DNA from 4 places in the Pusillimonas sp. NJUB218 genome. Region 3 is predicted to be linked to each of the others. Evidence: predicted binding sites of a transcription regulator. Region 3 holds the regulator's gene; each other region holds the start of a gene.

Region 1 (7,473 bases), on a different contig from region 3:
GTCAATAGCGCCCAGCATCACCTGCAGATCTATGCGATCGAGCAAAGGACCCGACAGCCGAGCACGATACCGATCAATGCGCTCGGGCGTGCACTGACACGGCTTGCGACTGTGCCCCAGCCAGCCACAGGGGCAAGGGTTCATGGCCGCCACCAGCTGAAAACCTGCCGGAAACACGACCGACTGCGCCGCCCGCGCAATGCTGACCGAGCCGGTTTCCAGAGGTTCGCGCAACGACTCGAGAACGCGCCGGTCGAACTCGGGCAATTCGTCGAGAAACAAGACACCATGATGCGCCAAACTAATTTCGCCTGGCCGTGGAACAACGCCACCCCCAACTAGCGCCGCCACCGAACTGGAATGGTGCGGCGCCCGAAATGGCGGTGTCAGGCAAACACTCGCAGGTTGACCGCCCAAGCTGGCCAAAGCGACGACCTCCAGGGCTTGGGCCGTACATAAATCGGGCAGTAAAGTCGGCAACCTTTGTGCCAGCATGCTTTTGCCGGCACCAGGCGGACCCGACATTAGAAGACTATGGGCGCCTGCCGCGGCCACTTCAAGCACCCGCCGAGCCATCGCCTGGCCCTTGACCTCGGACAGACAGACTTGCGCGGGGGCCAGCGCAGTAGCCACGTGTGCCTGAGCAACCGGCATGGTCACTTCGCCAGACAAGTGCGCCACTACGTCTTGCAGCGTGCCGGCCGAAAATACCGTCAGACCCGGCACGGCGGCAGCCGTTGCAGCAGAGTGACGTGGCAACACCAACTGCAACGACGCGGCATCTTGCGCCACGCCCAACGCAATGGCCAAGGCGGCATCTATTGCTACTACAGCACCTGTCAGGGACAGTTCACCAGCAAAAACCAACGACGACACATCGACAGCCGCCGACCCGCCGCGCGCGCCGGTAGCGGCAATTTGGCCGGAGGCCAGCAAAACGCCCAGGGCGATGGGTAAATCGAACCGGCCAGACGACTTGGGTAAATCGGCCGGCGCAAGATTGACCGTCACACGCCCTGCCGGAAACGCGTAGCCGCTGCTGACAATGGCAGACCGCACACGGTCGCGACTCTCGCGCACGCCAGTGCCAGGCAAACCGACCAGATTAAAAGCCGGCAACCCCGAACCGACATGTACTTCGACCCTGACCGGTACAGCCTGCAGGCCACGCAAGGCACGGGTTGCCACGACTGCCAGCGACATAGCAGGCCCCTTTGGGATGAATGAACAGCCCCAAAGGTTATCGCTATCTATTACAGAATGGCGGCAAACGGGACAGTTCAGGCTACACCGGAAAGCACCTGATCAAGCCGCCTAGAAATCAAGAACCTTGACGCTCTTCCAGTGCTTTGACGCGCGCTTCTAGCGCGGCCAGACGGGCCAGTGCCTTTTCAAGCACGGCGGCTTGCACATCGAACTCTTCGCGCGTGACCAGATCGAGACGTGAAAACGTCTGGGTCATCATCGCCTTGACGTTGCGTTCGATATCGGCGGCCGGGCTGTTCTTGATCAGCTCCGACACATTTTTCTGCATGTCTTCAAACCAATCGGTACGGCTTTTCATAAAAACTCCTGATTATCGATAAACAACACCAGTGTAATTAAAAACATAAAAAACGGGCGCCGAAGCGCCCGAAATTGCTGGAGAACCAACGTTGACTTAGTTAGTGGCCGGCGTAGGCTGTGTGGGCGTAGTGGCCGGCTCGGTGGCGGGCGCCTGTTGGCCATTGCCAATCGCGTTCTGGATGGCTTTGTCGGCGTCGGCAGCGCCCTGCTTGATGGCATCGCCCACTTTATTGGCTGCGGCGGCTGCCTCGTCACGCACCTCTGCAGCCTTCTCGACAATGGCGTCTTGTGTTGACTGCGTGCTGCCGGTGGTTGATTCTGGCGCAGGCGTAGGTGCAACCGGTGTAGGCTCGGTGACGGGCGCAGCAGACGTGGGCGCGGGCTGCTCAACGGCGGGCGCGGCTACAGGCGCGGGCGCCTCTTCTTCTTTCGAGCAAGCGGCAAGTACGCCCATAGAAGCAACTAAAGCGACGATAGCGAGTTGTTTACGTTGAGTTTTCATGCGTTTCCTTCGAGGGGTTATTGGAGACAGTTACAATTCTAGCGAGACAGCTAAAACTGTCGACCCACCTAGTGTAAGCCCTAATTACAAAAATAATAAAAATAGACTCCGAAAAAACAAAAATATGCCGGAATCTCAATGGCTTCCGGACGGCAAGCCGCTTAATGTGATGTACATCACGACACATCTCACCCTGTCAGCACGCGGTTTGTTACAAATTTACCCCGGCATAACCGACCACGCTACCTGAAACCGCTTTGGTCAATGCTGCAGGTGCATAGCGTGGCGCCCACCCCGCCATAACATCCACAGCCCAGCCCGTCTCGAAACGGTGCGGCGCGATGCACCGCGATAACGCCGACGCCATGACACCCACCCAATAACGCACACCTCTGGTGCGCACCTTCGTCGACGCACCAGTTTTGGGCGGAAGAACTGGCGAATGCGGCCAACGCCCACTGTTTTACCCGCGTGTCGTTGTGACTTTCTGACTTTTTTATGAAAACTCGTTCAACCCGCATCACAAAAGTTGGCACGCTAATTGCTTTGTATCGGTCGATCGCCCTCTACATAGGAAGCACATCATGAAATTGATCACCGCAATCATCAAGCCCTTCAAACTGGATGAAGTCCGCGAAGCGCTAGCCGAAGTTGGCATTCAGGGTATGACCGTGACCGAAGTCAAAGGCTTTGGTCGACAAAAAGGCCATACCGAGCTCTACCGGGGCGCTGAATACACCGTCGATTTCTTGCCCAAGTTGCGCATTGAGCTGGCCGTGTCCGATGCGCAGGTTGAAACCGCTATAGAAAGCCTGTGTGCCGCAGCACACACAGGAAAAATCGGTGACGGCAAGATATTTGTTATGCCACTTGAACAAGTCATCCGTATTCGCACCGGCGAAGACGGCGAAGCCGCTATCTAGGAGCACACAACATGAATGCAGCTGATTTCGTCTGGGTAAGCGTCTCTACCCTGCTTGTATTAATGATGGTCGTCCCGGGCCTGGCCCTGTTTTACGGCGGCCTGGTGCGATCCAAAAACGTCCTGTCGGTGCTCATTCAAGTACTGGCCACGTTCTCGCTCGCGATCGTCGTCTGGTTTGTTTATGGCTATTCGATTGCCTTTACTGAAAGCAACGCCTTCTTCGGCGGATTCTCACGTGTGTTTTTCAATGGCATCGCCAATTTGTCCAACGGCGAATTCGCATTGTCGGGCTCGATTCCGGAAATAAGCTTTGCCGCATTCCAGGCTACTTTCGCCGGCATTACGTGCGCGCTGATCGTCGGCGGGCTCGCCGAACGCGTGCGCTTTTCGGCAGTACTGCTGTTCACGCTCATCTGGGTCACATTTGCCTATCTGCCCATTGCGCACATGGTCTGGTCGCCCGGCGGCTGGCTGTTCGAAAAAGGCGCCCTTGATTTTGCCGGGGGCACGGTGGTGCACATCAATGCCGGTGTCGCTGGACTCGTCGGCGCCTACTACCTTGGCCCGCGCCTGGGCTATGGCCGCGAAGCCATGCCCCCGCACAACCTGCCCATGACGATGATTGGCGGCGCCCTGCTGTGGGTGGGCTGGTTTGGCTTTAACGCTGGTTCTGCGCTCGGTGCCAACGAAATAGCTGCACTGGCGTTCTTCAATACGCTTGTTGCCACTGCGGGTGCAGTGCTGGCCTGGTTGTTCGTCGAATGGGCCGTCAAAGGCAAGCCATCTTTGCTGGGTGCCGTATCGGGCGCAGTCGCTGGTCTGGTAGGTATTACCCCCGCCGCCGGTCTGGTTGGCCCCCTGGGTGCACTGGTCATTGGTGTGGTGACGGGTGCTGCATGCGTCTGGGGTGTCAATGGCCTGAAGCGTCTGTTACGTGCCGATGACTCGCTGGACGTATTCGGTATTCATGCCCTGGGCGGGATTGTCGGCGCCATCCTGACCGGTATTTTGAATGCCAAGGCGCTGGGCGGCCCCGGCCTTGAAAGCGCCGCTGACATCTTGCCCCAGCTGTGGGTACAGATCGAAGGTATTTTGATTACCTTTGTCTGGACAGGTGTGGTTGCCGTCGTCGCTTATTTCATTGCCGACAAAGTGTGCGGGCTGCGTGTCAGCGCCGAAGCTGAACGCGAGGGCTTGGACATCAGCACTCACGGTGAATCGGCCTACTCAAGGTAAATGAAACGGCCGGCGGGGTGTTATTTACCCCGCCAGTACCGATAAATCGATGCGCTCGGCCCGATTCAGGGCTGATGCCACCTTGACCCGAAGTGCGTTAGTGTGAGACTGACGCACTTCTTTTTTGATGTCGAGCAATTGCTGGGGATGCATGGAGAACTCTTTCAGCCCCAACCCCAGCAACATGCGGGTCACACGACTGTCGCCGGCCATTTCGCCGCACACCGCCACCGACTTGCCGGCACGATCAGCCGCGTTGATGGTATGCGCAATAAGGCGCAACACGGCTGGATGCATCGGATCGTACAGGTCGGCAACTGCATTGTCGGCGCGATCGATAGCCAGCGTGTACTGAATCAGGTCGTTGGTGCCAATCGACAAAAAATCCAGCTGCTCGATAAAAGGTTCGATGGCAATGGCAATGGCTGGAATTTCCACCATGGCACCAATTTCTACGCTGTTACCGTAGGCCTTACCCTTGGCATCAAGCTCGCGACGCGCCGTCTCGAGCGCCCGTTTGACCGCATGCACCTCGTGCATGTGCGAAATCATGGGCACCAGAATACGTACCCGCCCATGCGCCGACGCGCGTAACAAGGCACGTAGCTGCGTGTGGAACAAGTCGGGATTGGCCAGGCAATACCGTATGGCCCGCAAGCCAAGCGCCGGGTTTGTGGCCACGGTCGTTTCGCCATCAAGGGTTTTGTCAGAGCCGATATCGAGCGTTCGAATGGTGACAGGCTTGCCCTGCATGGCTTTAACCACAGCAGCATAGGCCTCATACTGCTCTTCCTCATCGGGCAAATTGCTGCGCCCCATGAACAAAAACTCGCTGCGAAACAAGCCAATACCATCGGCACCGGCAGCCACAGCCGCGTGGGCCTCTTCCGGCAGTTCGATATTGGCTTCAAGCAAGATACGAACGCCATCAAGCGTGACGGCATCGGCGTCACGCAACAAGCCGAGCTCAGCGCGATCGTCGGCATACGCTGCCTGCCGGCGACGATATTCTTCGAGGACGAAATCGGGCGGGTTGATCAGTACGCTGCCGCTCATACCATCGACGATAAGCAAATCGCCGTCACGTACCAGCGAACGCACGTTGCCCATACCCACCACGGCAGGCACATTCATGCTGCGGGCTACGATAGCCGTGTGAGATGTCGGGCCGCCCAGGTCTGTTAGAAATGCACCGAAGCGCGCACCGCGCAAACGCAGCATGTCGGCAGGCGAAATATCGCGGGCCACGACAATAAGCTCTTCCGACAAACCTTCGTCGAAGCTGGGTAGTACCACGGGCCGCCCCGACAGCACACGCAGCACGCGCTCTATGACCTGACGGATATCGGCCCCGCGCTCACGCAAATACTCGTCTTCCATGGCGGCAAATTGCTCGGCCAAAGACTGCCCTTGCGTGGTTAGCGCCCATTCGGCGTTGTAATGTCGCTCGGCGATCAGCTCGCAGGCATGGTCAGACAACATCGGGTCGTCGAGCAGCATGCAATGCACGGTAAGCAAGGGCCCCATTTCGCGAGGCGCGTCTTCGGGTAAGTGATCGACCATGTGCTGAAGTTCGTCGCGCGCCTGTATCACGGCCTCTTTCAGGCGAGTACATTCTGACGCAACGTCTTCGGGCTGAATACGGTAGTGGACGACTTCGAGCGCCGCCGCACCCATGACAACAGCACGGCCAATAGCGTAACCCTTGACTACCCCCTGCCCCCGCAGAGACAGCATGGCACTGTAGTGGTGTGGAACCAATGGAGCAGATTGGGTCATACGCACCCGGAAAATAAAATTATTCGGGTTCGCCGAACTTGTTGTCGAAAAGTGCCTTGATTTCAGTCAGGGCTGCATCGGCATCGGCGCCTTCGGCGTCGACAGTTACCGTTACCCCCAGACCGGCCGCCAACATCATGACCCCCATAATGCTTTTGGCGTTTACTCGCTGGGCGCCCCGGGCGATAAACACTTCAGTTTGGCCAAAACGCGAGGCCAATTGGGTAAGTTTGGCGGCTGCTCGAGCATGCAAGCCCAGTTTGTTGCTGATGACGATATCGATAGAAGGCATATAGTATTTTTGTGTTGTCGGAGCCGGTACGCGACAGGGCGCACACTATTTTATTAAATATTACGGTGCCTCACCTGCCCGCACAATACCCCGCTCTGCACTGGCACGCACCGACCGCACCAAAGCGCGAAAATCGTCACGCGGCCCAGTAAGCGCCTTCAATACCATGCATAAATTTGCGCCGGTCAGCAGCTCGACGTCATAGCCTTGCGAGCGCGCCATATCAAGCGCCTTGCGCGCCGTATTGTAGGGCGTCGCCCCATAAATATCGGCAAGCATGAGGGTTTGGGCCGGTGGCGCGGCACACACCGCAGCAAGAATGTCGGGCAGACGTTTCTCGGGCGTGTCAGTGGGCTTGATGTCAAATAGTGTCAGCTCGGGTTCCTGGCCAAGCACGTGGCGAGCGCAAGATACCAACGCGGCACCCAGCGGCTCGTGCATGACCAGAATGATCCGGATCACGGCTCAGACTCCAACCGCTTTTTCGAGCGCCTGCGCAAAACAATCGGCCACATCGAAGCCCGTTTGCTCGGTAATTTCGACAAAGCAGGTTGGACTGGTCACATTGACTTCGGTCAGGTAGTCGCCAATGACGTCGAGGCCGACCAACAACAAGCCGCGAGCGCGCAAGACCGGGCCGATGGTCTCGGCGATGGCGCGATCGCGCTCAGACAGGGGCTGCGCGACACCACGACCGCCGGCCGCCAGGTTGCCGCGGGTTTCGCCTGCCAATGGAATGCGTGCCAAGGCGTACGGAACAGGCTTGCCGTCGATGATCAGAATACGTTTATCGCCCTTGACGATATCGGGGATATAACGCTGCGCCATAATGGTGCGCTCGCCGTTGAGCGTCAGCGTCTCAAGAATGGCGCCCAAATTCGGCTCTTCGGGCTGCAGCCTGAAAATACCTGTACCGCCCATACCGTCGAGGGGTTTGACGATGACATCTTTGTACTTGGCATGAAACGCACGCAAACGAGCATTGTTGCCTGTCACGATGGTGGGCGAAGTAAATTGCGCGAACTCGGTAATCGTGAGTTTCTCGGGGTGATTACGAATAGCCGCACCCGAGTTGAACACTTTCGCGCCCTGCTTCTCGGCGTACTCAAGCAAGTGCGTGGAATAGACATATTCCATATCGAACGGCGGATCTTTGCGCATGACCACCGCATC
Region 2 (7,473 bases), on a different contig from region 3:
GCGCCCCGGGTAATCCTGGACGCTGGTGGCCGTGCCCGCCGCGATCACTTCAATGACAGGGGGCCGGTACTCGAAGCTACCCAGAAACTGAGTGCTGACTTGACCCTGGGCAAATGCCGGTGCCCCTGCAATTTGGCGCAGATAGTCTAGGTTAGTGGCAATGCCGTGAATACGAGTTTTCGCCAGCGCAGCCTGCAGACGCGAAATAGCTGTGGCGCGATCGTCACCCCAGACAATCAACTTGGCCAGCATGGGGTCGTAAAACGACGTGACTTCAGTGCCGGTATCCACCCAGCCATCAACGCGGACCTCTTCTGGAAAATAAACGTCGGTTAACGTACCAGGCGAAGGCTGAAACTGCTTAAGGGGATCTTCAGCATACAGCCGCACTTCAATCGCCGCACCCTGCGGTGCTCGCGACAACGCAGTCCAGTCCAGCGGATCACCCGCCGCAACACGCAACATACACTCGACCAAATCAAGACCAGTGACGGCCTCGGTCACCGGATGCTCGACTTGAAGACGCGTATTGACCTCAAGAAAGTAAAAAGCGTCGCGCGCGGCATCGTAAATAAACTCGACTGTGCCGGCACTACGATAATTGACTGACCTGCCCAGCATGACGGCGGCATCAAGCAGCGCCTGACGCGTGGTAGCAGGCAGACACGGTGCGGGCGTTTCTTCGATCAATTTCTGGTTACGGCGTTGTATCGAGCAATCGCGCTCTCCCAGCGCTACAACCTTGCCGTCACCATCGCCAAAAATCTGGACTTCCACGTGTCGTGCCTGGTCAACAAAGCGCTCCAGAAAAACACCACCGTCACGGAAAAAAGTCTCGCCCAAGCGCTGCACGCTGTCATAGGCTTTGCCCAGCGCTTCGGCCGTGTCGCAACGCGTTAAACCAATGCCACCGCCACCGGCTGTGGTCTTGAGCATGACGGGGTAGCCAATGTCGTGTGCGGCCGCCAGCGCCTCTTCAAGACTGCCCAGCAAACCGGTGCCTGGCGTCATGGGTACCCCGGCTACCCGTGCCAGCTCGCGCGCCCGATGCTTAAGCCCGAACGCCTCGATTTGCGCCGCGGTCGGACCAATAAAGACCAAGTCGTTGTCAACGCAAGCCTGACTAAACGCCATACTTTCGGACAAAAAACCATAGCCCGGAAACACTGCCTGTGCACCGGTTTTGCGGCAAGCGGCAATGATTTTCTCGATATTCAGATAGGTATCGACGGGCCGGTCGCCTACCAGCGCAATAGCCTCGTCAGCCAACTGGACGTGCCTGGTATTGCGGTCAGCGTCGGCGTAAACCGCCACGCTCCTGATGCCCAGCCGCTTCAGCGTTCGGATAGCTCTGACTGCGATTTCGCCACGGTTGGCGACAAGTACGGTATGAAACATGATGTGCCTCCGCTACTTCGCGTGCTTAACGTAGCTGCGCCAACCGCCATGAGCGGTGATGTCCAGCGCATCCTCAAACCCCGAGGGTTCGCATATGAACCCCTTGACGCAACGGCCGTCGGCCAGCACGACATTGCCAATCCCCAGCGGCGCAGGCACTTCAGCCGTAAATTCACCAAAAGCCTGTGGCGTCAACGCCCACAGCTCCAGCGCAATTTGGGCGCCCGAACCCGGCACATGCTTCAAGCCGGGTTTAGGCGGAATCGTGCCTGCCAGGGCATACAAACGATAGTCATCGCTAGATCTCGCTTCCTCGACGAATCGTGCGCCCCGCGAGGTCAGTTGATGGTTCAAAGGCATGCCGCGTAAATGCGCACCGACGACGGCCACCATAATCTCGTCACTGCTACCAAGCGAATTGCCGGACGACACTGACAGCGGCCATTCGTGTTGCCATACCCCCGGCGCCCCCGGTGGGGTCGTGCTTGCGACTTGCCAGCGCATACCAAAATCAGCCAGTGCTGCATCGTGCCAGGCGGGTGCAATCAAGGTAATGCCTGCAGGCAGGCCGTCGCTACGCAACCCGGCCGGTAAAGCCAACGCACACAAGTCAGCCAGATTCGTAAAGTTGGTATAGGTGCCTAGTGCAGAATTCAAGGCAACGGGCTGCTGCAAGACTTGCGCGATGGTATAGATGGAAGGCGTTGACGGCACCACCAGGGCATCTGCCGTAGCAAGTACCTGCTGAATCTGACGGGCAAGATTAGCGCGACGATACTCAGCGCGAAAGGCATCTGCTGCACTGTAACGACCAGCCTGTTCAATAATGCCCCGGACTACCGGATGAACGGCCTCAGGTTGCTCGGTCATCATGTGCTCTATCGCCACATACCGCTCGGCAACCCACGGGCCGGCGTAAAGCAACTGCGCCAGCTCGCTGAATGGCGTGAAATCGATATCGACCAGGGTAGCCCCCATATCTTTCAGTCGCCGCAGGCTGGTCTCGAAATGCAATTGAGCCCGCTTGTCGCCATCAAACCAAGGATTAGCCGGTACCGCCAGCACAGGTTTGCACGAAAAATGAACAGGCAAACGCGTCGGCTGGGGACGACTAAACGGATCGGCCGCATCGTAACCACTAAAGAACGAGACAACAGCCGACGCATCTTCAACCGTGAGCGCAAAAGCTGTGATGCAATCCAGCGTCCGACACGCAGGCACCAACCCGCGATTACTGACCCAACCTCGGGTAGGTTTGAGGCCCACAATATTATTGAACGCAGCGGGCACGCGCCCCGAGCCCGCAGTGTCGGTGCCCAGCGCAAATGGCACCAATCCCCTTGCTACGACGCTGGCCGAGCCCGAGCTGGAACCGCCGCTGATATAGTTTGGGTCGAATGAATTGGGGACGCAGCCGTAGGGTGAACGGGTACCAACCAAACCAGTGGCAAACTGATCAAGATTGGTTTTGCCCACAAGAATGGCCCCGGCACCGCGCAACAGGGCCACGACATGCGCATCGTCACGCGCGGTATAAGCAAATGCAGGACAAGCCGCCGTGGTCGTCCAACCCGCGGCATCAATATTGTCCTTTACCGCAAAAGGCACCCCATACAACGGCAAGGCCGACATATCGCCGTTTACATCCGCTAAACGACGCGCCAGCGCGTCAAGCTGCCCTGCCAATTGATCAGCGCCAGCCACTGAGATCCACGCCGGATCATTGTCGGACAAATTGCTCAATAATTCAGAAAGCAACTCGGACGGCGACGCGGACGCCTGCCGATAGACAGATTGCCACTGGGCGATCGTCCATCCTTTTGTTATCAATGACCTGGAAGTTTCAAGCAGCATGATCCGACACCCGGTTTTTGTGGAAACAGGTGTTATCAAGCAAGATACATGCCACTAATTATTGAAGAGTGTTATTTGTACCTGGCGTGGTGTTATCCCACGGTGCGCGACCGCCGCACCACAACGATCGGCTTGCCGACACTGGCGACTGCACCATAAAGGTGCATTTGGCCGAACCAACGACTACCGCATTGCAGCCGACAATTGCGCAACTAGTTGCGCATGCAAGACCGGATCACCTGCAGCGACAACCGGCCCGCCGTGCTGCGCATCGCCGCCATCCCAGGCAGTCATGACGCCGCCGGCGCCTTCAATAATAGGAATCAAAGCCTGCACGTCGTAAGTTTGCAAGCCCGCCTCGATAACGGCATCGACATGGCCCGACGCCAGCATGCAATAGGCATAACAATCGCCACCGTAACGTAACAACTGAACCTGCTCGGCTACGGCATTGAATGCCGCCAACTGCTGTTCATTATCAAAAATCTGCGGGGACGTACACATCAAGCGTGCTGACGCGATGCTGGCGCATGCCCTGGTTTTAAGCGCCTGACCATTGCACCAGGCGCCCTCTGGCGCACCGACAAAGCGTTCGCCAGTGTACGGCTGATTCATGACGCCCAGAACCGGACGGTTGCCGTCATTCAGCGCAATCAGCGTACCCCACAAAGGCATACCCGTAATAAAGGCGCGCGTACCATCGATGGGATCGAGCACCCAGGTCAACCCACTGCTACCGGCCACGTTGTCTTCTTCCTCACCCACTACGCCATGCGTTGGGTAGTGCTCAAGAATCAATTCGCGCATCACACGCTCGGCTGCCTTGTCGGCCTCGGTTACCGGGTCGAACAATTTGCCGCCCTTGTCTTGTACCGGCAGGGGCGCCCGGAAATAAGGCATGATCGCCTTGGCAGCCGCGTCGGCCAGCGTTTCGGCAAAGCGCCGATATTCGTTGAGTTGGTCAGTGCTAAGAGACATAGTACAAAGATAAAAAACAGAAAGGCTACCGTGAGGCGATCACGAGGAAGCAAGGCGCTTTAATCCAGCATTACCAGTTGCTCGTCGGGACTGAAAAAGCGATTGCGATACCACAAGGTTACTAAAATAGCGGTAATGGCCGTCGCAGACGTGAGCATAAACATCACGACCAACTGGTAGTTGACGGCTTGGGTTGGGTCGGCGCCCGCCAGAATTTGCCCCGTCATCATACCCGGCAACGACACTATACCGACCACCGCCAACGCATTAATAGTAGGGATCATCGCCGCCTGCATTGCCTGTCGCACGACCGTTGCCGACGCCTGTGCAGGACTGGCACCCAAAGCGAGGCAAGCCTCAATCTCATCGCGTCGCGACTGAAATTCCGATCGCAAGCGTTCTGCCGCCAATGCCGCACCGTTCATGGCATTACCCACAATCATGCCAAATATGGGAATAAGGTATCTGGGGTCGTACCAGGGCGTAATGTGCACCACCAGCAAATCAACGTAGGCCATGGTCAGGCCCGAGCCAATCAAGATGGCGCCCCCACACAACCACCGCAAGCCGGCGCGCGACCCGACGGCATCGAGCCGGCCCGTGGCCGAGAAGGTCGCGGTCACCACCATGACAAGCAGCACCCCAAGCACCAGATACCAGCGTTCGGTGGAAAATAGCCAGACCAGAATCTGGCCGATAAGCAGCAATTGAACAGCCGCTCGAATAGTGCCAATGATGAGGCTCTTGCCCAAACCCAGGCGTTGCCACCACGACAACCCAATGGCCACGAAAATCAGCGGCAATGCCATGGCCAGGTTGATCCAATCCAGATCTATCGCTCGCTCAATCGACATTACGCTCCTTCGCCGTTTTGTGTGTCACCACACGACCGGCATCAAACTCCACCACATCGGCCTGCAGCGCCTCGGTTTCGCCCAAGCGATGCGTCGACATAATGATGGTCATTCCGGCGTCAGATAAATTCTTGAGGGTGTTAATCAGACGAGCTCCGGAATCAGGATCAAGCGCCGAAGTAGGTTCGTCGAGCAACAAGACTGCCGGGTCCGTCATCAGGGTGCGAGCCAGCGCAACGCGCTGCTTTTCACCGCCTGACAACTGATCGGCGGGGCGCTCAAGGTAGTCGCCCGACAACTCGGCCAATTCAAGGGCACGCAGCATACGTTCGTGATCGTCTTGAGCCGACTTACCTTTTGAAAACCTGACTGCTGCGGCAAGGTTGTCGTGCACTGTGCCGTCGAACATGGCCGGCGTCTGAAACGCAAACCCCACCTGTGTGCGCAAACGGCGCACCGGGTAGTCTTCGATAGGTTTGCCATCGAACAGTATGCGGCCCTCAGCGGGAGTTTCGAGTCGGTTCAGTAGACGCAAAAAGGATGTCTTGCCGCTACCGCTGGCACCCACCAGACACACCGGCCGCCCACGCGCCAAGCACAGGTTAATGTCGTGCAACACTTCGCGGCCCTGTCGGGCGTGCGTCACGCCCGACAGTTCGAACACGTTATCGGTCATCGGGCGTTAAGGCGCCGGATTGGGATAAAGCTCATGAATGGCTGCAATGCCCTGCAGAACCTCGTCGTCGAGCGTGACATTGACGCTGGCGATATTCTCGCGAAGTTGTTCGAGCGAGGTCGCACCAACCAGATTGCTGGTCACGAATGGCTGACGGTTGACGAAGGCCAGCGCCATGGATGCCGGCGTCAACCCATGCTTGAGGGCCAGTGCCACGTATGCCGACGTTGCTGCGACGGCTTGCGGCCGTGTGTAGCGCGTAAAACGCTCGAACAAGGTAATACGGGCACCCGCCGGCCGGGCACCGCCTTCGTATTTGCCCGACAACCAGCCAAACGCCAATGGCGAATAGGCCAACAAGCCCACCCCATCACGATGCGTAAATTCGGACAAACCCACTTCGTAGGTTCGGTTCAGCAGGCTATACGGGTTCTGAATTGATACGATGCGCTCGAGACCTAATTCGCGTGCCGCCGCCAGAAAGCGCGACACCCCCCAGGGCGTTTCATTTGACACTCCGATATAGCGGATCTTGCCCGCTTTCACCAAATCAGACAGCGCCTGCAAGGTCTCTTCGATAGGTACCGTATAAGGTTCGTCTTCGTAGGGATACGCGGTACGGCCAAAGGTTGTCGTGCTGCGATCGGGCCAATGCAACTGATATAAATCGACGTAGTCAGTACCCAGGCGCTGCAAACTGCCGTCAAGCGCTTCTACCAAATTAGGCTTGTCGAACTGGTTGGCCGCACCCCGGATATGGCTGGGGCGCCCTGCCTGACGTGACGGCCCGGCAATTTTTGTGGCCAACACAATTTTGTCGCGCAAGCCTGTTTTCTTCAGCCACGAACCGACAAACCGCTCGCTTGAACCATAAGTTTCAGGCTTGGGCGGTACTGGGTACATTTCGGCCACATCGACCAGGTTCACGCCTTGGGCGTAGGCGTAATCCAGTTGCTCGTGCGCCTGCGCTTCGGTGTTCTGCTCCCCGAACGTCATGGTGCCCAAACCAATCAGGCTGACTTGAATATCGGTATGACCCAGCTTGCGATACTGCATTGTTGCTCCTTGGTGCTGAAATGACTGAGAACATTGTATCTGCTGCTGGCAATCCGACAGAACGGGACGCAAAAAAAGCCGGGCTACCCCGGCGCGTTGAAGCGAAACGGGGTGGCCCGGCATATCGACACGCTACAACTGTGGCTTATTGCTCCAGCAATGAACGCAACATCCAGGCGGTTTGCTCGTGTACGGTAATACGTTGAGTCAATAAGTCGGCGGTGGGCTCGTCGCTGGCTTTTTCAACCAACGGATACAACGCACGCGCGGTTTTAGCCGTGGCTTCGTGGCCCTTGGCCAGAATGGCAACCATTTCGAGGGCTTTGGGCGGCTTGACCGGTGCGTCGGGCAAAGAACTGAGTTTGGCAAACTCGGCATATGAACCCGGTGCAGGAAAGCCCAACGAACGAATACGCTCAGCAATGGGGTCGACCGCGTTCCAGAGCTCGGTGTACTGCTGCATGAACATATCGTGCAAGCTGTTGAACATGGGGCCCGTCACATTCCAATGGAAATTGTGCGTGGTCAGATAAAGCGTGTAGGTGTCAGCAAGCAAATTGCCCAACCCTTTGGTAATTGCTTTACGATCTTTTTCTGAAATGCCGATATCGATCTTCATGATAAGTACCTTGTTGCAGTTGAAGGAACAAGCTTCAA
Region 3 (7,473 bases):
AGCTTTTTTAAGCAGCAACCTTGGCGGCCTGAGCTGCCATGGCGGCGTTGCGGTTGACCGCGCTTAAGATGGCCAGGAATGACGCGGTGACGATGTCGGCGTGAACACCTACACCAAAGCCCGGGCCGGCTTCGCCGACGCGCACTTCGACGTACGATGCCGCGCGGGTATCGGTGCCGATGCCAATGGCGTGTTCGTGGTAGTCGAGGATGCTGACATCCATGCCCAATGCATTGACGAAGGCCGAAATGGCGCCGTCGCCCTGCCCCTTAAGGTGGCATACCTTGCCATTGTGTTCGAGCTCGACTTCGATGGCAAAGTGATGACCAGCTTGGGCGCTGGGGTCGCCGGTAATACGGTGACGTACCAGTTTCCAGGGTCGTTCGAGGTCAAGGTATTCAGAGCGGAACAACTCGTAGACGTCGTCGGCGGTGACTTCGCGGCCGGTTTCGTCGGTCACGCGTTGAATGGCGCGGCTGAATTCGATTTGGAGGCGACGAGGCAAGACCAAGCCGTGTTCTTGTTCGAGCAGGTACGACACACCGCCTTTGCCCGATTGGCTATTGACGCGGATGACCGCATCGTAGCTGCGGCCCACGTCGGCCGGGTCGATAGGCAAGTAGGGGACTTCCCAGAGGGCGTCGGCCTGTTGCTGTGCAAAGCCTTTTTTGATGGCGTCTTGGTGCGAGCCCGAAAACGCGGTAAAGACCAGATCGCCTGCATACGGGTGACGCGGGTGTACCGGCAACTGGTTGCAGTACTCGACGCAACGACGCACTTCGTCGATATCGGAGAAATCGAGGCCGGGATGCACGCCCTGGGTGTACAAGTTAAGCGCCAAGGTGACCAGACATACGTTGCCGGTGCGTTCGCCGTTACCAAACAAGCAACCTTCGACACGGTCGGCGCCGGCCATGACGGCCAATTCGGCGGCTGCAACCGCAGTGCCGCGATCGTTGTGCGGGTGAACGCTCAGCACAATGCTGTCGCGGTTTTTAAGACGCTTGCTGATCCATTCGATTTGATCGGCATACAAGTTGGGCGTTGTAGCCTCGATGGTGGCCGGGCAGTTCAGGATGATTTTGGATGCGGGGGTTGGGCCCCAGGCCTCGACCACGGCATCGCACACTTCAAGCGCAAACTCGGGTTCGGTGGTGCTGAAGACTTCAGGCGAATATTCGTAGCGCCAGGAGGTTTCAGGGTGTTTGCCTGTGTAGGCCTTGACCAACTGCGTACCTTTTACCGCCAAGGCGCGCACTTCGTCTTTGGTCATGTTGAACACAATTTTGCGGAATGCAGGCGCGCAGGCGTTGTACAAGTGCACAATGGCTTGCTTGGCGCCGGCGGCCGCTTCAACGGTGCGTTCGATCAGGTCTTCGCGCGATTGCGTCAGCACAATAATGGTGACGTCGTCGGGGATACGGTTTTCGTCGACGAGCTTGCGGACAAAATCAAAATCGGTCTGCGAAGCGGATGGAAAGCCAACTTCGATTTCTTTGAAACCGATTTTGATCAATTGTTCGAAGAAGCGCAGCTTGCGCTCGACGCTCATGGGCTCGATGAGCGATTGGTTGCCATCGCGAAGGTCGGTGCTCATCCAGATGGGGGGCGCCGTGATGGTTTTGTTGGGCCAGGTTCGTTCAGAAAATTCGTGCGCGAACGGCACGAACGGACGGTATTTGTCGGAGGGGTTCGAGAGCATATTGCACCTGTTTCACTAAGTTTGTTGCTGCGCGTTACCCGTAAACATCGAATGAAGATTCGGCATCAACCCAAGGTTGGTAAATAACGGATAACGAAATACGGAATGGGGGCGTGGCTGAACGGCTGCCGGACTGCCACATGACGCTAGGCCCGGCAACCGATCGGTAGCAGCAGCGATAGCGAGAGAAGGGAGAGTGTGCTAGCCGTACCCGCAACCAAGCCGGCAACGGGGTTGCCGGTAGTGTTAAGAGGGGTAAAGGCCTGGGTGTTCATACCCCATAGTCAACCATATTTGCGCCAAATTGGCAAGTGTGGGCTAGGGGCCGTTGCGTGACAGCAGGGCGGCATGTTCTCGCGAAAGCTGGATTTTCGCGGCTCTGCCGCTGCGCAGCTCGGTGGCGGTTTGTTGCAGGTCTCCAACAGTAATGGGGAAGCGCGGGTCTTCCCAAACCCAGCGCAGCACAGTCAGGGCGGGTTCGGACAGCTGCGCGGCCAACCCGGCAATGACGTTGGCGTTGACCATGCGGGCATCGACCCGGCGCCTGCTGCTGCGCACAAAAGACACCAGAAAATAGGCCATAATAAGTGTGCACAGCGCTGCCAGCGCCCACCAGAAGAACGGGTTATAGCGCTTTAGCATTTGCGTAACCGGCCCGCCCAAGGCTTCAAGCCCCGAATAATCAATACCTCGGCCAAAAGCCACTAGGCGTGTCAGTAGTTCGAACCACAGCACGGCCACGACGACCACCACCACGGTACACACGATTTTGTGCGTTGCGGTAAGTTTGAGCAAGGTTTGACGTAGCGCGGCATGGTCGCGGGCGGTGGGCTGGTAGGCTGGATCTGTTTTCATGCGGGCTATTTTACCTATGCAATCGCGACATTCGTTAGAACTGCGGCAACACCAGAACCTGGCCCTGACGCCGCAGCTGCAGCAGTCGATCAGGTTTCTGCAGTTGTCGGCCCAAGACCTGGAGCAAGAAGTGGCCCAGGCGCTTGCTGACAACCCCCTGCTGGAGCGCGAGGGGGAGTACGACGCCGATGATAGCGAAGCCCGGGCCGATGCGCCATCGGATGAATACGTAGACGACAGCCCGCTGACGGCAGGTGTTTCGGGAACAGGGCGTGGCGATTTCGACGATGATGGCGGCCCGGAAATAGGGCAGGCGGTCACGTTGCGAGACCATTTGGTGCAGCAGCTGCGCCTCACGCGGGCAGGCAGGCGGGACCAGGCTCTGGTAGAGCTTTTAATCGAAGAGCTGGACGAGAACGGTTTGCTGGCGGTGTCTCTGGACGACGTGCGGGGGGTGTTGCCCGACGAGTTGGAGGTAGACGAAGATGAGTTGCTCGCCGCCTTGCGCTTGTTGCAGTCGTTTGATCCGGCAGGTGTGGGTGCCCGCTCAACGGCAGAGTGTCTGGTTTTGCAGTTGCGTCAGCGCGCTGCGTACGACCCGGAGGTGATGGCGTGCGCGATGGCGCTGGTTACGCAGCACCTGGATTTGCTGGCTCAGGGCAATGCCGCCCGTCTGGTGGCTGCTTTGGGATGTTCGCCCGACATCTTGCGCCAAGCCCATCAGCTTATTCTCACGCTCGACCCAAAGCCTGGGCGGGCCTGGTCGCAAAGTGTGGCGGACTATATCGTCCCTGAGCTGGTGGTCATCAAGAGCAAAAAGGGCTGGGAAGCGCGCTTGAACGGCGCGGCTGTGCCGCGTTTGCGCGTGAATCCGGTCTACGAGCAATGGGTGCGCGAAGACCGGAGCGGAGCAGACCGTTCAGAGATACAGGCGCAATTGCAGCAGGCGCATGGTCTGGTTAAAAGTGTCGCGCAGCGGTTTGAAACCGTCTTACGTGTGGGGCAATTTATTGTTCAGCACCAGCAGGCGTTTTTCGACAAAGGTGTACAGGCCATGCGGCCCTTGGTGTTGCGCGATATTGCCGAAGCCCTCGAATTGCACGAGTCCACGGTATCGCGGACGACACGGCAAAAGTACATGCAAACGCCCTGGGGCGTGTTCGAGCTGAAGTACTTTTTGGGTACCGCCCTGGGCGGTGAGGGGCTGGCGCCGGCGACGTCGGCCACGGCTGTGCGGGCCATGATCCGCGAGATGGTGCGCGCCGAGCCGCCCGCCAAGCCGTTGTCTGACGCCAAAATTGCCGATAAGCTCGCCGAGAAAGGCGTCGACGTTGCTCGTCGAACAGTGGCTAAATACCGCGAACTAGACGGCATCGAGCCGGCATCGGTGCGTAAGGCGCGAGCCAGTATGTCGGTCTGACCTGGGCCGGGGCTTTTGCCTGACTGTCGTGCTGCATGGGCGGCTGACGGGTTGTGTCTGCCCGCACGTCAGGGCATAACGGGTTACAAAATTATCGGTTTTTGTCGCATTCAGGGTATTGCACGCACAAAGAAACTAGATGATAATTGTTCTCATGTTCATTTGTATCTGTAACGCTATCACCGAGCGACAAGTCAAGGCAGCCGTTGCCGCTGGCGCTCACAGCATGTCCGACCTGCAAGCGCAGCTTGGGGTGGCGTCATGTTGTGGCTGCTGCGCAGACACTGCAGCCGAATACTTGCCAGGGGGCCGTCAGGCGTCGCATCAAACGGTTCATCCGTTGGGCGATCTGGTCGAACCCGCCGCCAACGACGCGGCACCCGCAGTATTCGTCGAAGTCATTGCCTGCCGGGCCTGACCCAGCGCCGCGCTCAATGTAACAGTCCCCGGGCGGTATGCGTCCCGGTGGTTGTTTTCTTCGCGTCTTTAATGAAATTCTCATCATGGCGTGGTAGCCTTTAGGTCTGCCCCCTCCAGGAGAAAAACATGAAAGGCGACGCCACCGTAATCCAGTTTCTAAACAAGCAGCTCAAAAACGAGCTGACCGCCATCAACCAGTATTTTTTGCATGCCCGTATGCTCAATCATTGGGGCTTCGATAAACTGGGCAAGCACGAATACGATGAATCTATCGGCGAAATGAAGCACGCCGACCGCCTGATCGAACGCATTTTCATGCTCGACGGCCTGCCCAATCTGCAAGATCTGCACAAACTGCTTATTGGCGAAGACGTTCCCGAATTGCTGGCCTGCGACCTCAAACTTGAGTCGGGCGCACAAGAGACCGTTAAAGAAGCCATTGCGTATTGCGAGTCAGTGCGCGATTACGTCTCGCGCGATCTGTTTCAAGACATTCTCGACGACACCGAAGAGCACATCGACTGGCTTGAAACCCAGATCGAACTGATCGACAAAGTCGGCCTGCAAAACTATCTGCAGTCGCAAATGAGTCACGACGCGTCGTAATTACGTGTCATGCCAATAAAAAAGCCGCCTAACCGGGCGGCTTTTTTGTTAAAAGTTTTTGGCTGGGCAATCTTCGACTTTGCCCCAGGCATTATTGGGGGTGCAGTACTTGTTGCGGGCTGCCCAGGCGCAACTGGGGCGGTCGAAGAAGCTTTGCGCATTGCATGCCTGCAGGTCGGATCGCAACTGCGCCAGCCAGGCCGAGGGGTGGCTTCCTTGCTGGGCAGGCAAGCTGCCGGTATTGTCGAGCGCAGGAGCGGGCGGTTGGTCGGGCATCTCGACGGGCTGTAGCGGTGTCCCCGATTGCCCGCCTTGTTTGCCAATAGAAGAAATCAGGTCGCCGACATCGGCGATGCCCATCAGACGCCCGCTTTCAAGGGCGGCAATTTGCTCGGCCTCGGCCATTGTGATGCGCGTTGTGGCAATAGAAATAACGTTGGACGCCAGCAGGTTGGTGGGGTTCTCGTTGACGACTTCCCAGGCGACCGATTCGAACGGCTCGGGGATGGCCAGACGCCCGCTGACCAGAGGCTGCGGGGGTTGAGCCGAAAACGGCCGGCCATCGGCGTCGAGTACGGGAACCGGGGCGATTTCAGGGCGACCGGGTGCCGCAGATGCCATGGGGCCGTTGGCCACCAGCCATTCGCCCAGGCGCAATCCGCCCCAGGCCGAGGCAGCCATAAAAAGGGCCAAAATGGCAAAAATGAAACGCCAGGACATCCTAAACCTTGGTAGCTGAGTTATCCGAAGTATAAAACGTTCGCTTCTAACCGAACGTGAACACATCTATTCAAACGTAAAAACAGGCTGAAAATTTGAACTACTTTGTAAACACCTGGCCACCATGTTCGCGCATGGTATGGAAGGTAATGTCGGGGTAAAGCTCTTGTACCACCCGCAGCTGCGCTTGCGATGATGCCAGAAATGCGGGCGCTTCGACCACGTCGTAGGCAATATTGCCCGCGTTGTTGTCGATGAATTTCTGCAACGTTTTGGCATCGCTGGCGGTTATCCAGCGCGCCAGACTGTAGCGCGACGACATCATCCGGGCTTCAACGCCATACTCGGTTTTGAGCCGATGGGCCACGACCTCGAACTGCAATTGGCCCACTGCACCCAACAGCAAGGCGCCGCCGGCGGCAATGGGCCGGAACACCTGAATGGCGCCTTCTTCGCCCAGTTGCGTCAGGCCGGTACGCAATTGCTTGGTACGTAAAGGATCTTTGACTTCAACGGCTTGAAAGAGTTCGGGGGCAAAGAAGGGCAGCCCGGTAAACTGCAGGTTTTCGCCTTCGGTCAGGACGTCGCCCAGGTGCAGTACGCCGTGGTTGGGGATACCGATAACGTCGCCGGCATAGGCCTGTTCCACCAGTTCGCGTCGTTGCGACAAGAATGACACCACGTTGTTGGGGCGAATTTCTTTGCCGGTGCGCGAAACCTTGAGCCGCATCCCCCGGTTGAATTCCCCCGAGCTGACGCGCACAAACGCCACGCGGTCGCGGTGGGCCGGGTCCATATTGGCTTGTACCTTGAACACGACACCGCTGAATTTGGGCTCATCGGGTTGCACTTGACGCTGTACGGCTTGGCGCGGGCCAGGTTGCGGCGCCAGGTCGACCAGGGCATCCAGCACTTCTTGTACGCCGAAATTGTTAATGGCTGACCCGAAGAAGACCGGGGTCTGCTTGCCGGCCAAAAAGGCGGCATGGTCGAACTCGGGGGCCGCGGCCTCAATCAGTTCGATTTCGTCGTTGGCTTTGGCAAAGGCATCACCAAAACGTTGGGCGATTTCAGGGTTATTGCGCCCTTCGATCAGGTCATCGTCGTCGTTGCGGCGCTCTTGCCCGGCGCGAAACACGCGCATGCGGTCGCGGCGGATGTCGAACACCCCCCCGAACGAACGACCCATGCCCACCGGCCACGAGAACGGCACGGCATCCATACCCAGGTGCGCTTCGATTTCGGACAGCAGATTCAATGGCTCTTGGACTTCGCGATCGAGCTTGTTGATGAACGTGATGATGGGGGTGTTGCGCGCGCGGCAAACCTGCAGCAGGCGGATCGTTTGGGGTTCGACGCCGTTAGCGGCGTCAATGACCATTAGCGCCGCGTCAACGGCCGTCAGCACCCGGTAGGTGTCTTCCGAGAAGTCTTGGTGCCCCGGGGTGTCGAGCAGGTTGATCACGCAATCGCGGTATTCCATTTGCATGACCGACGACGCGACCGAAATACCCCGCTGCTTTTCAATTTCCATCCAGTCGGATGAGGCATGACGGCTGGCTTTGCGTGCCTTGACGCTGCCGGCGATTTGAATCGCGCCTGCGAATAGCAGCAGTTTCTCGGTGAGCGTGGTTTTACCCGCGTCGGGGTGGGAAATAATCGCAAAGGTGCGCCGACGGGCGACTTCGTTGGCAATAAGGGATGACATGAATGAGTGAGTGCGGTTGAGCGCCGTCGCGCCAGGCGACGG
Region 4 (7,473 bases), on a different contig from region 3:
ACAACGGCAAATACAACCAGAAAGACCTGGATCGTCAGGCCGATCATGTGGTTTCCGCCGGTATATTCGGTGATCTTGTCAGCAAGATCGGAAAAAATCGGTTCTTCCATGTAATCGCTTTCCCTGTTTGCAAAGCGACCTAGTGTAACAAGACAGGGAAAGCGCGGCCAATAGGCCCTTTATTTTGCGGGTCGAGGTTTGACCTTGCCGGCAGCTTCACGTGCCCTTGCACGGGCGCGTTCTGCATCATCGTCGTAAGCCAGCGCCACACCCATACGGCGTCGAGCAAAGCTTTCTGGTTTCCCGAACAGGCGGATCTCAGTTTGAGGGACGCGCATGGCGACGTCAACGTCGTCAAAGACAATGCCGGTCGCGTCGACGCCACCGTATATGACGGCGCTGGCACCGGGGTTGCGCAGCCGGGTGTCTACGGGCAGGCCCAGAATGGCGCGGGCATGAAGTTCGAACTCGTTTTGCCATTGGGTAATCATGGTGACCATGCCGGTATCGTGTGGCCGGGGGCTGACTTCGCTAAACCACACCTGATCGCCCTTAACGAAGAGCTCGACGCCGAACAAGCCCTGGCCGCCCAAGTTTTGTGTAATAGCGTCGCCGATATCTTTGGCTTTTTGCAGTGCCGCCGGGCTCATGGGATGGGGCTGCCAACTTTCGATGTAGTCACCTTTGTCTTGCAGGTGGCCGATGGGGTCGCAGAAATAGGTTTGTGTCTGACCTTCGGCGTCTTTCGCGCGTACCGTCAGCAAGGTGATTTCGTAGTCAAAGTCTATAAAGCCCTCGACAATAATGCGTCCATGGCTGACGCGGCCGCCGGCCATGGCGTAGTCCCAAGCCTTCGCTACGTCTTGCGGGCCGTCAATTTTGCTTTGGCCCTTACCTGAACTGCTCATGACGGGCTTCACAACGCAAGGGTAGCCAATACCGTTGTCGATCGCGTCTTGCAGCTCCCGCAGCGAGTCGCAGAAACGATACGGGCTGGTGGGCAGGCCCAGTGTTTCGGCGGCCAGCCGCCGAATGCCTTCGCGATCCATGGTCAGGCGCGCCGCACGCGCCGTAGGGATGACTTTGACCTTGCCTTCTGCTTCCAGTGTTTCAAGGGCTGGAGTGGCAATGGCTTCGATTTCGGGAACGACCAGGTCAGGTTGTTCAGATTCGATCAGCGCGCGTAGTTGTTCCGGGTCGGTCATGACCAGCGTGCGGGCATGATGCGCCACCTGGTGACCTGGGGCATCGGGATAGCGGTCAACGGCTATTGTTTCAACGCCTAGACGTTGCAATGCAATAATGACCTCTTTGCCAAGTTCGCCCGAACCCAGCAGTAAAACTTTGGTAGCAGAAGGTGAAAGCGGGGTGCCAAGCGTTGTCATGGTGGTTCTGTCCAGCATCAAAAACAGTCATTTTAGCGGTTATGTTTGTCAGACAGTAGCGGTCTTCAAGGCGCCTTCACCTCTACAATAAAGTCATGTTTCGTTCGCTCAGGCTCGTGTTGGTTTTTGGTTTTATAAGTTGCATATGAAATACATCTTTGTTAATATTCCAGTCCAGTGGAGTTGGCAATGCGTCTGACACGATTTTCAGATATTGGGCTGCGTGTGCTCATGTACTTGGCGCAGCAGGCTCGCGAACAACCCGTTACCGTGGCCGAAATTTCCAGCCAGTTCGGGGTACCGCACAATCATCTGGTTAAGGTGGTGGGGGCAATGGCCAAGCAAGGGTGGATTCACGCTACGCGCGGTCGTCACGGCGGTGTGCGTTTGGCGGTATCGCCCGGGCAACTGCCTATTGGCAGCGTTCTGCGTACCCTCGAAGGCGATCGTGAAGCCATCGATTGCGAGGGGTTGGCCTGTCGTCTTGCTACGCAGTGTTTTTTACGCAATGCGTTGCAAGAAGGTTTGAATGCGTTTTACAGCGCGATGGATCGCTACACTTTGGCCGATGTGGTCGGTACCGAAACTGGCGAAAAAATCGTACAAATGCATCGCAGTTTTTTAAAGCAAAGCGCGGGTTGAACGCTTGCGTTTTTTTTAACTTAAATGTTGCATATTAAAAGCAACAATTGGAGTGAGTCGTATGTTGTCGCAGGAAGCCCGTCCGTATATCGATGCCAGTGTCCCTGTTTTGCGCGAGCATGGCGTCACCATCACACGCACGTTCTACCAGAACATGTTTGCCGAACACCCTGAGCTGACCAATATCTTTAATATGGGGAATCAGGCCAGCGGTGCTCAGCAGCAGTCATTGGCGGCGGCCGTATTTGCTTACGCGGCCAACATCGACAACCCAGATGCCTTGGCCCCGGTCGTCAGTCGTATTGTTCATAAGCACGCGTCGGTGGGTATTACGGCTGAGCACTACCCCATTGTTGGCCGTCATTTGCTGGGGGCGATTCAGCAAACATTGGGCGACGCGGCAACGCCCGATTTGCTGGCTGCTTGGGGCGAAGCCTACGGATTGCTGGCTCAAGCCTTTATTGACGAAGAACGGAAGTTGTATGAAGCCGCCGGGGTTGAGCCAGGTCAATTGCGTGAAATGACGGTGGCCCAGGTGGTCGAGCAAAGCGCCAATGTGCGTTCATTTATCTTGATGCCGACTGACGGCCAGCCGCTGGCTGACTTCAAACCCGGTCAGTACATCAGTGTCGAAGCCAATTTACCTAACAGCCGCCGCCAACTGCGACAGTACAGCATGTCAGATGCGCCGGGCGCACCGTACTATCGTATTTCGGTCAAGCGCGAAGCGGCGGGCACCGAAACACCTGCCGGCACAGTGTCGAACTGGTTGCACGATAATCTGAAGCAGGGCGGTACATTGCGCATCAGCCCGCCGTTCGGCGATTTCACCCCCAATGTCACGTCCCAGACGCCCATCGTACTCATGTCGGCTGGTATTGGTATAACGCCCATGATTTCGGCCCTGAATGCCATCGCGACGCGCCATCCTGAGCGTCAGGTTGTTTTCGCACATGCTGCACGTGATGCAGCGCATCACGCTCATCAAGACGATATTGCACATGCCCGGGCTGTCATGCCGAATCTGCAGGTCGTTACGTTCTATGAAACGATGGATGCCGGGCACGAGGGCAAGCCGGGCTACCACGCAGGTTTTATGCGTGTAGGTCAGTTGCCTGCCTGGGCGTATGCTGATGTGCCTGTGTATATGTGCGGTCCGCTTAAATTCATGCAGCAGCAGTGGCGCGATCTCGTTGCACAGGGTGTGCCGCCCACCAAAATTCATCAAGAGGTATTTGGCCCCGACCTGCTGGATCACCTGCGTTAATTCCGGTCAGCAGGGCGCGCATTGCCCCGCTTCGGCGGCGTTGGCGCGCAAACTGCCGGGGTCGACTGAAAGGCATGACCTATACTTGGGGTCATGCCTTTTTTATTCATTTGAGCGCCGACAAGCCGATGCCCATGCAACAGCTGAATTTACTCGGGGGAATCCGCACCCAAGGGTCTTCGTCTGAGCAAATCGGGCCGCAGGCTTTTATCTTCAGGGGCTTTTTGCTTGATGACGCTGCGCAGTTTCTTGCTGACCTGAACGGTGTTTTGCAAGTTTCCCCCTGGCGCCGGATGCCTACGGTACGGGGATGGATGTCGGTTGATCAATCTAATTGTGGCCCTTACGGATGGATATCCGACAAAACGGGCTATCGCTATTCGTCCACCGACCCGCTTTCAGGTCAACCCTGGCCCGACATGCCTGAGTTGTGGCAACAGCGAGCGTTCGAGGCCGTCGACGCCGCAGGGTTTAAGTGCTTCGAACCACAGGCTTGCTTGCTAAATCGTTACCGTCCGAAAAGCAAAATGGGTTTGCATCAAGACCGTGACGAAGAAGATCTGGCAGCGCCCATTGTTTCAGTGTCCTTGGGGTTGCCGGCAGTTTTCCTATTTGGCGGGCTGCGACGAACAGACCCGGTAGAAAAGTATTTGCTTGAGCACGGCGATGTGTTGGTTTGGGGCGGGGTCGACCGTATGCGGTTTCATGGAGTTATGCCGGTTCGACAGGAAAATCATGAGTTACTGGGCGAGCAGCGCCTGAACCTGACATTTCGGCGCGTGCAGCGCCGATGAGCGCAAACGTTTAAATCTGTTTCGTTTTGGTGCAGGGCGCGCGCCCCATGGGTATTTTGCGACAAGCGACATAGCGCGTTTGTCTTGGCATGCAAATTGCTTAAGTAAGTTTGGCACATCTTGTTTGCTGTCAAACTTCAAAAGGAGCTCGTCATGCCCTCAATTTCTGTAGCAAAAGCTATGTGCGGTGCTGTCTTGGCCGCTGTGATTGTCACGCCGGTTGCGGCGCAATCCACCGAACCGGTCTCGCCGGCTTCAGACTTTTCGTTCAGTGCCAATATGACGCTGGCTAGCCAGTACCGCTACCGGGGGCTGATGCAGACCAATAACAAGCCAGCCATTCAGGGTGGCTTCGACTTGAGTCATAGTAGTGGTCTTTACATCGGCAACTGGAACTCGAGCATCAGTTGGCTGGGTGATTCTGACGACAATGTTTCTGCACCCCTCGAGATGGATTTTTACGCTGGCTACACCGCACCGATCTGGGGCGATCTGACCATTGATGTGGGGGTCTTGCAGTATTACTACCCGGGTAGTTACCCGCGGGGTTTTGTCAGCCCCGACACTACCGAGCTTTACCTGGGGCTGGGTTATGGCCCGGTGTCATTCAAGTATTCGCATGCGGTCACCAATTTGTTTGGCTGGGCCGACAGTAAAAATAGCCAATACTACGATTTATCTGCCAGTGTGCCGACGGGCTTTTGGGGTTTGAATGTCGATGGTCATGTGGGCTACCAGCGCGTGCGCAACCTGGCAGATGGCAACTATACCGACTGGTCGTTGGGCTTGAGCAAAACCTGGGGTAATGTCACGGCCTCGCTGGCTTATGTCGACACCAACGCTGACAAGGGCGTATACACCAGCGCAGCCACAGGTCGATACCAGGGGAAAGCTGCTGCAGTTTTTTCATTAACCGCAGCGTTCTGATCGGTACGATTCGAGGCGAATGTGAAAGCGGGGTCTTCAGCTCGAAGACCCCGCTTTTTTCTATAGGGCGATGGCGCGGATGAGTCGAGTTTGGGTCAAATGATCGAATCGGGACATTTGGAGCGAGGCGTGTCTTGAGAGCGTGCCTGAGTGACGACACACCCGGCTGGCACGTCCTGGGTCAGCCAGACATTGCCGCCAATGACGCAGCCTTTGCCCAAAATCACGCGCCCCAGAATGGTGGCGCCGGCATAAATGACGACATCGTCTTCCACTACAGGGTGACGCGGTAGGCCTTTTTGAAGTGAGCCGTCTTCGTCTGTCGGGAAGCTTTTTGCGCCGAGGGTGACGGCTTGGTAAATACGTACGCGTTCGCCGATCACGGTGGTTTCGCCAATAACGACGCCGGTGCCGTGATCAATGAAGAAACTTCGGCCAATTTGTGCGCCCGGGTGGATGTCGATACCCGTCTCGGCATGTGCCATTTCGGCTGCAATCCGGGCCAGCAATGGCAACTTGTTGGTGTACAGCTCGTGCGCTATGCGGTGGTAAATCATGGCCTGTACACCGGGGTAGCACAGCAAGACTTCATCGACACTTTGCGCTGCGGGGTCGCCCTGATAGGCCGCCAGCACGTCGCTGTCGAGCATGTTGCGGATGTGCGGTAATTTGTTGGCCAGGTTCGAGACGGCTTTGAAAGCACGAGCCTCAAGCTCGTTGTCGTCTAGTGGGGCGTGCCTGTTCTGGTAACGGATTTCCAGGCGAGCTTGCCCTAGCAGTGTATGCAGGGCCGTGTCGATGGTGTGGCCCACATAATGGTTTTCGCTGTCGTGTCGTAAGTCGGTAGGCCCCAGACGCATCGGGAATAGTGCGCCTTTCAGGGCGTCCATGACGTCGGCCAGTGCCTGGCGCGATGGAAACTCACGACTGCCAGGTTCGCGAGAACGCCCTTGAGCGGTACGCCACTCGCTGCGGATATCGGCCAGTGATTGAACGATTGAGTCGATGTTGAAAGACGCCATGTCAGCAATTACGCCAAGAATAAAAGACAAAATCTTACCACCTGGTACAAGCTCTGGCGGTGGTGACTTTATGTTGTCAGGTCAGCACGCGCGAGACCACTGCGGAAGGGAGGGGCGCCACTTCGTCTTGATGTGGCGCCAGGCGCGCTCATGCAAGGGGAGCAAGGCCACATTACAAATCGGCTCGACCAGGGCGGCCAGGCCACCCGTCATCACCGATCCTGTCATCGCGTAGGTAACGCCAAAGGCGACGCCCATGTGCAAGAGAACCTGGCTGGTTTTTTCAAGGACAATCATGATGTCGCTCCGTTTTCTAAGTTGAGTTAATGATAATCAATCTCAATAGAGCGGGATATTTGATTGTTTCAATCTCTGCGATAGGGGCGTGCTATTGGGGGCGTGTGGATGATATGCCGATGATGGAATCGTTCAAAAAATAAACCCCACTATGAACAACAGTGGGGTTTATCAACAGATTGCCGGCTTTTAATACTGAAATTTCTTCAGAACTCTTCCCAGTCGTCTTCTTTGTCGGTTCTTGTTGTCGACGATTGATTATTAAGGTCGGGTCGTCGTAGCTGGGCGTCGTTGCGCGCTGCGCCAGACCCCGAGCTGTCGTGCCCCGAGGTTGATGCGCCCGCGCGTCGGACTGAGCGTGTTGCGTCGTTTGAAAGTGCATTATGACGCTGCGCCGAATCGCGGGGGGATTCACCCGAGGCTGGTGCGGCGTAGCCTTGGTGATCATGTGATGCATGCGTCTCGTCCGTGTGTGCATCTCGGGCGCGCGTCTTCTTGGCAGAGTGGCCTGTCGGCAACTGTGCGGCTGCAGCCACCGGGATGGCCCGGGCGTTGGCTTCGGGTGCCGGGTTCTTGACTTCGCGTGCGGAGACGTCGATATAGTCACGCCCAATATCAAACAGGTTAACGACTTCTACTAGCGTGGCCGCCTGTGCTTTAAGGCTGTCGGACGCCGCGGCAGACTCTTGTACCAGCGCAGCGTTTTGCTGGGTTACATCGCTAAGCTGCAAGACGGCATCATTGACCTGACCGATACCCGACGTTTGCTCGTCGGTGGCCGCACTGATTTCATTAATGAGGTCGGTAACGCGCTGAACGTGGGTAACAATGCCCTGCATCGCTTCGCCGGCTTCGTCCACTAGCCTGGATCCGGCATCGACCTTCTGTACGCTGTTATCAATAAGATTCTTGATGTCTTTGGCGGCGGAGGCACTTTTTTGTGCCAGGCTGCGCACTTCGCTGGCTACGACTGCGAAGCCACGGCCTTGCTCGCCTGCGCGTGCAGCTTCGACGGCGGCGTTAAGCGCCAAAATATTGGTCTGAAACGCAATGCTGTCGATAACCGAAATGATGTCAACAATCTTGCGCGATGACGCGTTGATTTCTTGCATGGTGTCAACAACGTTGTTGACCACCTC

The links. The regulator sigma-54, encoded in region 3, starts transcription at its own class of promoters, with help from an activator protein. The targets are predictions, from matches to a motif close to TGGCANGNAANCTGCTTT.
Region 1: glnK (P-II family nitrogen regulator) is a predicted target of sigma-54. The motif match lies at 2,599-2,616, and genes of this name have one in related genera.
Region 2: atzF (allophanate hydrolase) is a predicted target of sigma-54. The motif match lies at 3,289-3,306, and genes of this name have one in related genera.
Region 4: CHR62_RS14735 (TorF family putative porin) is a predicted target of sigma-54. The motif match lies at 4,174-4,191, and genes of this name have one in related genera.

The regions. Positions count from the first base shown of each region.
Region 1 is NZ_NQMK01000009.1:54,833-62,305, forward strand. Features, by position in the region: gene CHR62_RS12135 (YifB family Mg chelatase-like AAA ATPase) at 1-1,203, opposite strand, end outside; gene CHR62_RS12140 (accessory factor UbiK family protein) at 1,322-1,564, opposite strand; gene CHR62_RS12145 (hypothetical protein) at 1,661-2,068, opposite strand; gene glnK (P-II family nitrogen regulator) at 2,653-2,991, shown strand; gene CHR62_RS12155 (ammonium transporter) at 3,003-4,229, shown strand; gene ptsP (phosphoenolpyruvate--protein phosphotransferase) at 4,254-6,008, opposite strand; gene CHR62_RS12165 (HPr family phosphocarrier protein) at 6,028-6,300, opposite strand; gene CHR62_RS12170 (PTS sugar transporter subunit IIA) at 6,361-6,762, opposite strand; gene gshB (glutathione synthase) at 6,766-7,473, opposite strand, start outside.
Region 2 is NZ_NQMK01000002.1:179,060-186,532, reverse strand. Features, by position in the region: gene uca (urea carboxylase) at 1-1,398, opposite strand, end outside; gene atzF (allophanate hydrolase) at 1,411-3,252, opposite strand; gene hisN (histidinol-phosphatase) at 3,436-4,230, opposite strand; gene fetB (iron export ABC transporter permease subunit FetB) at 4,290-5,084, opposite strand; gene CHR62_RS03405 (ATP-binding cassette domain-containing protein) at 5,074-5,760, opposite strand; gene CHR62_RS03400 (NADP(H)-dependent aldo-keto reductase) at 5,767-6,816, opposite strand; gene CHR62_RS03395 (Dps family protein) at 6,962-7,435, opposite strand; gene CHR62_RS03390 (CopD family protein) at 7,470-7,473, opposite strand, start outside.
Region 3 is NZ_NQMK01000011.1:78,943-86,415, forward strand. Features, by position in the region: gene leuA (2-isopropylmalate synthase) at 8-1,702, opposite strand; gene CHR62_RS14215 (hypothetical protein) at 2,021-2,557, opposite strand; gene rpoN (RNA polymerase factor sigma-54) at 2,556-3,977, shown strand; gene CHR62_RS14225 ((2Fe-2S)-binding protein) at 4,117-4,395, shown strand; gene bfr (bacterioferritin) at 4,524-5,003, shown strand; gene CHR62_RS14235 (hypothetical protein) at 5,052-5,723, opposite strand; gene CHR62_RS14240 (peptide chain release factor 3) at 5,824-7,431, opposite strand.
Region 4 is NZ_NQMK01000013.1:15,716-23,188, reverse strand. Features, by position in the region: gene CHR62_RS14760 (mechanosensitive ion channel family protein) at 1-110, opposite strand, end outside; gene purT (formate-dependent phosphoribosylglycinamide formyltransferase) at 180-1,385, opposite strand; gene CHR62_RS14750 (Rrf2 family transcriptional regulator) at 1,575-2,027, shown strand; gene hmpA (NO-inducible flavohemoprotein) at 2,089-3,294, shown strand; gene alkB (DNA oxidative demethylase AlkB) at 3,429-4,088, shown strand; gene CHR62_RS14735 (TorF family putative porin) at 4,242-5,015, shown strand; gene epsC (serine O-acetyltransferase EpsC) at 5,111-6,037, opposite strand; gene CHR62_RS14725 (DUF2061 domain-containing protein) at 6,119-6,334, opposite strand; gene CHR62_RS15960 (methyl-accepting chemotaxis protein) at 6,541-7,473, opposite strand, start outside.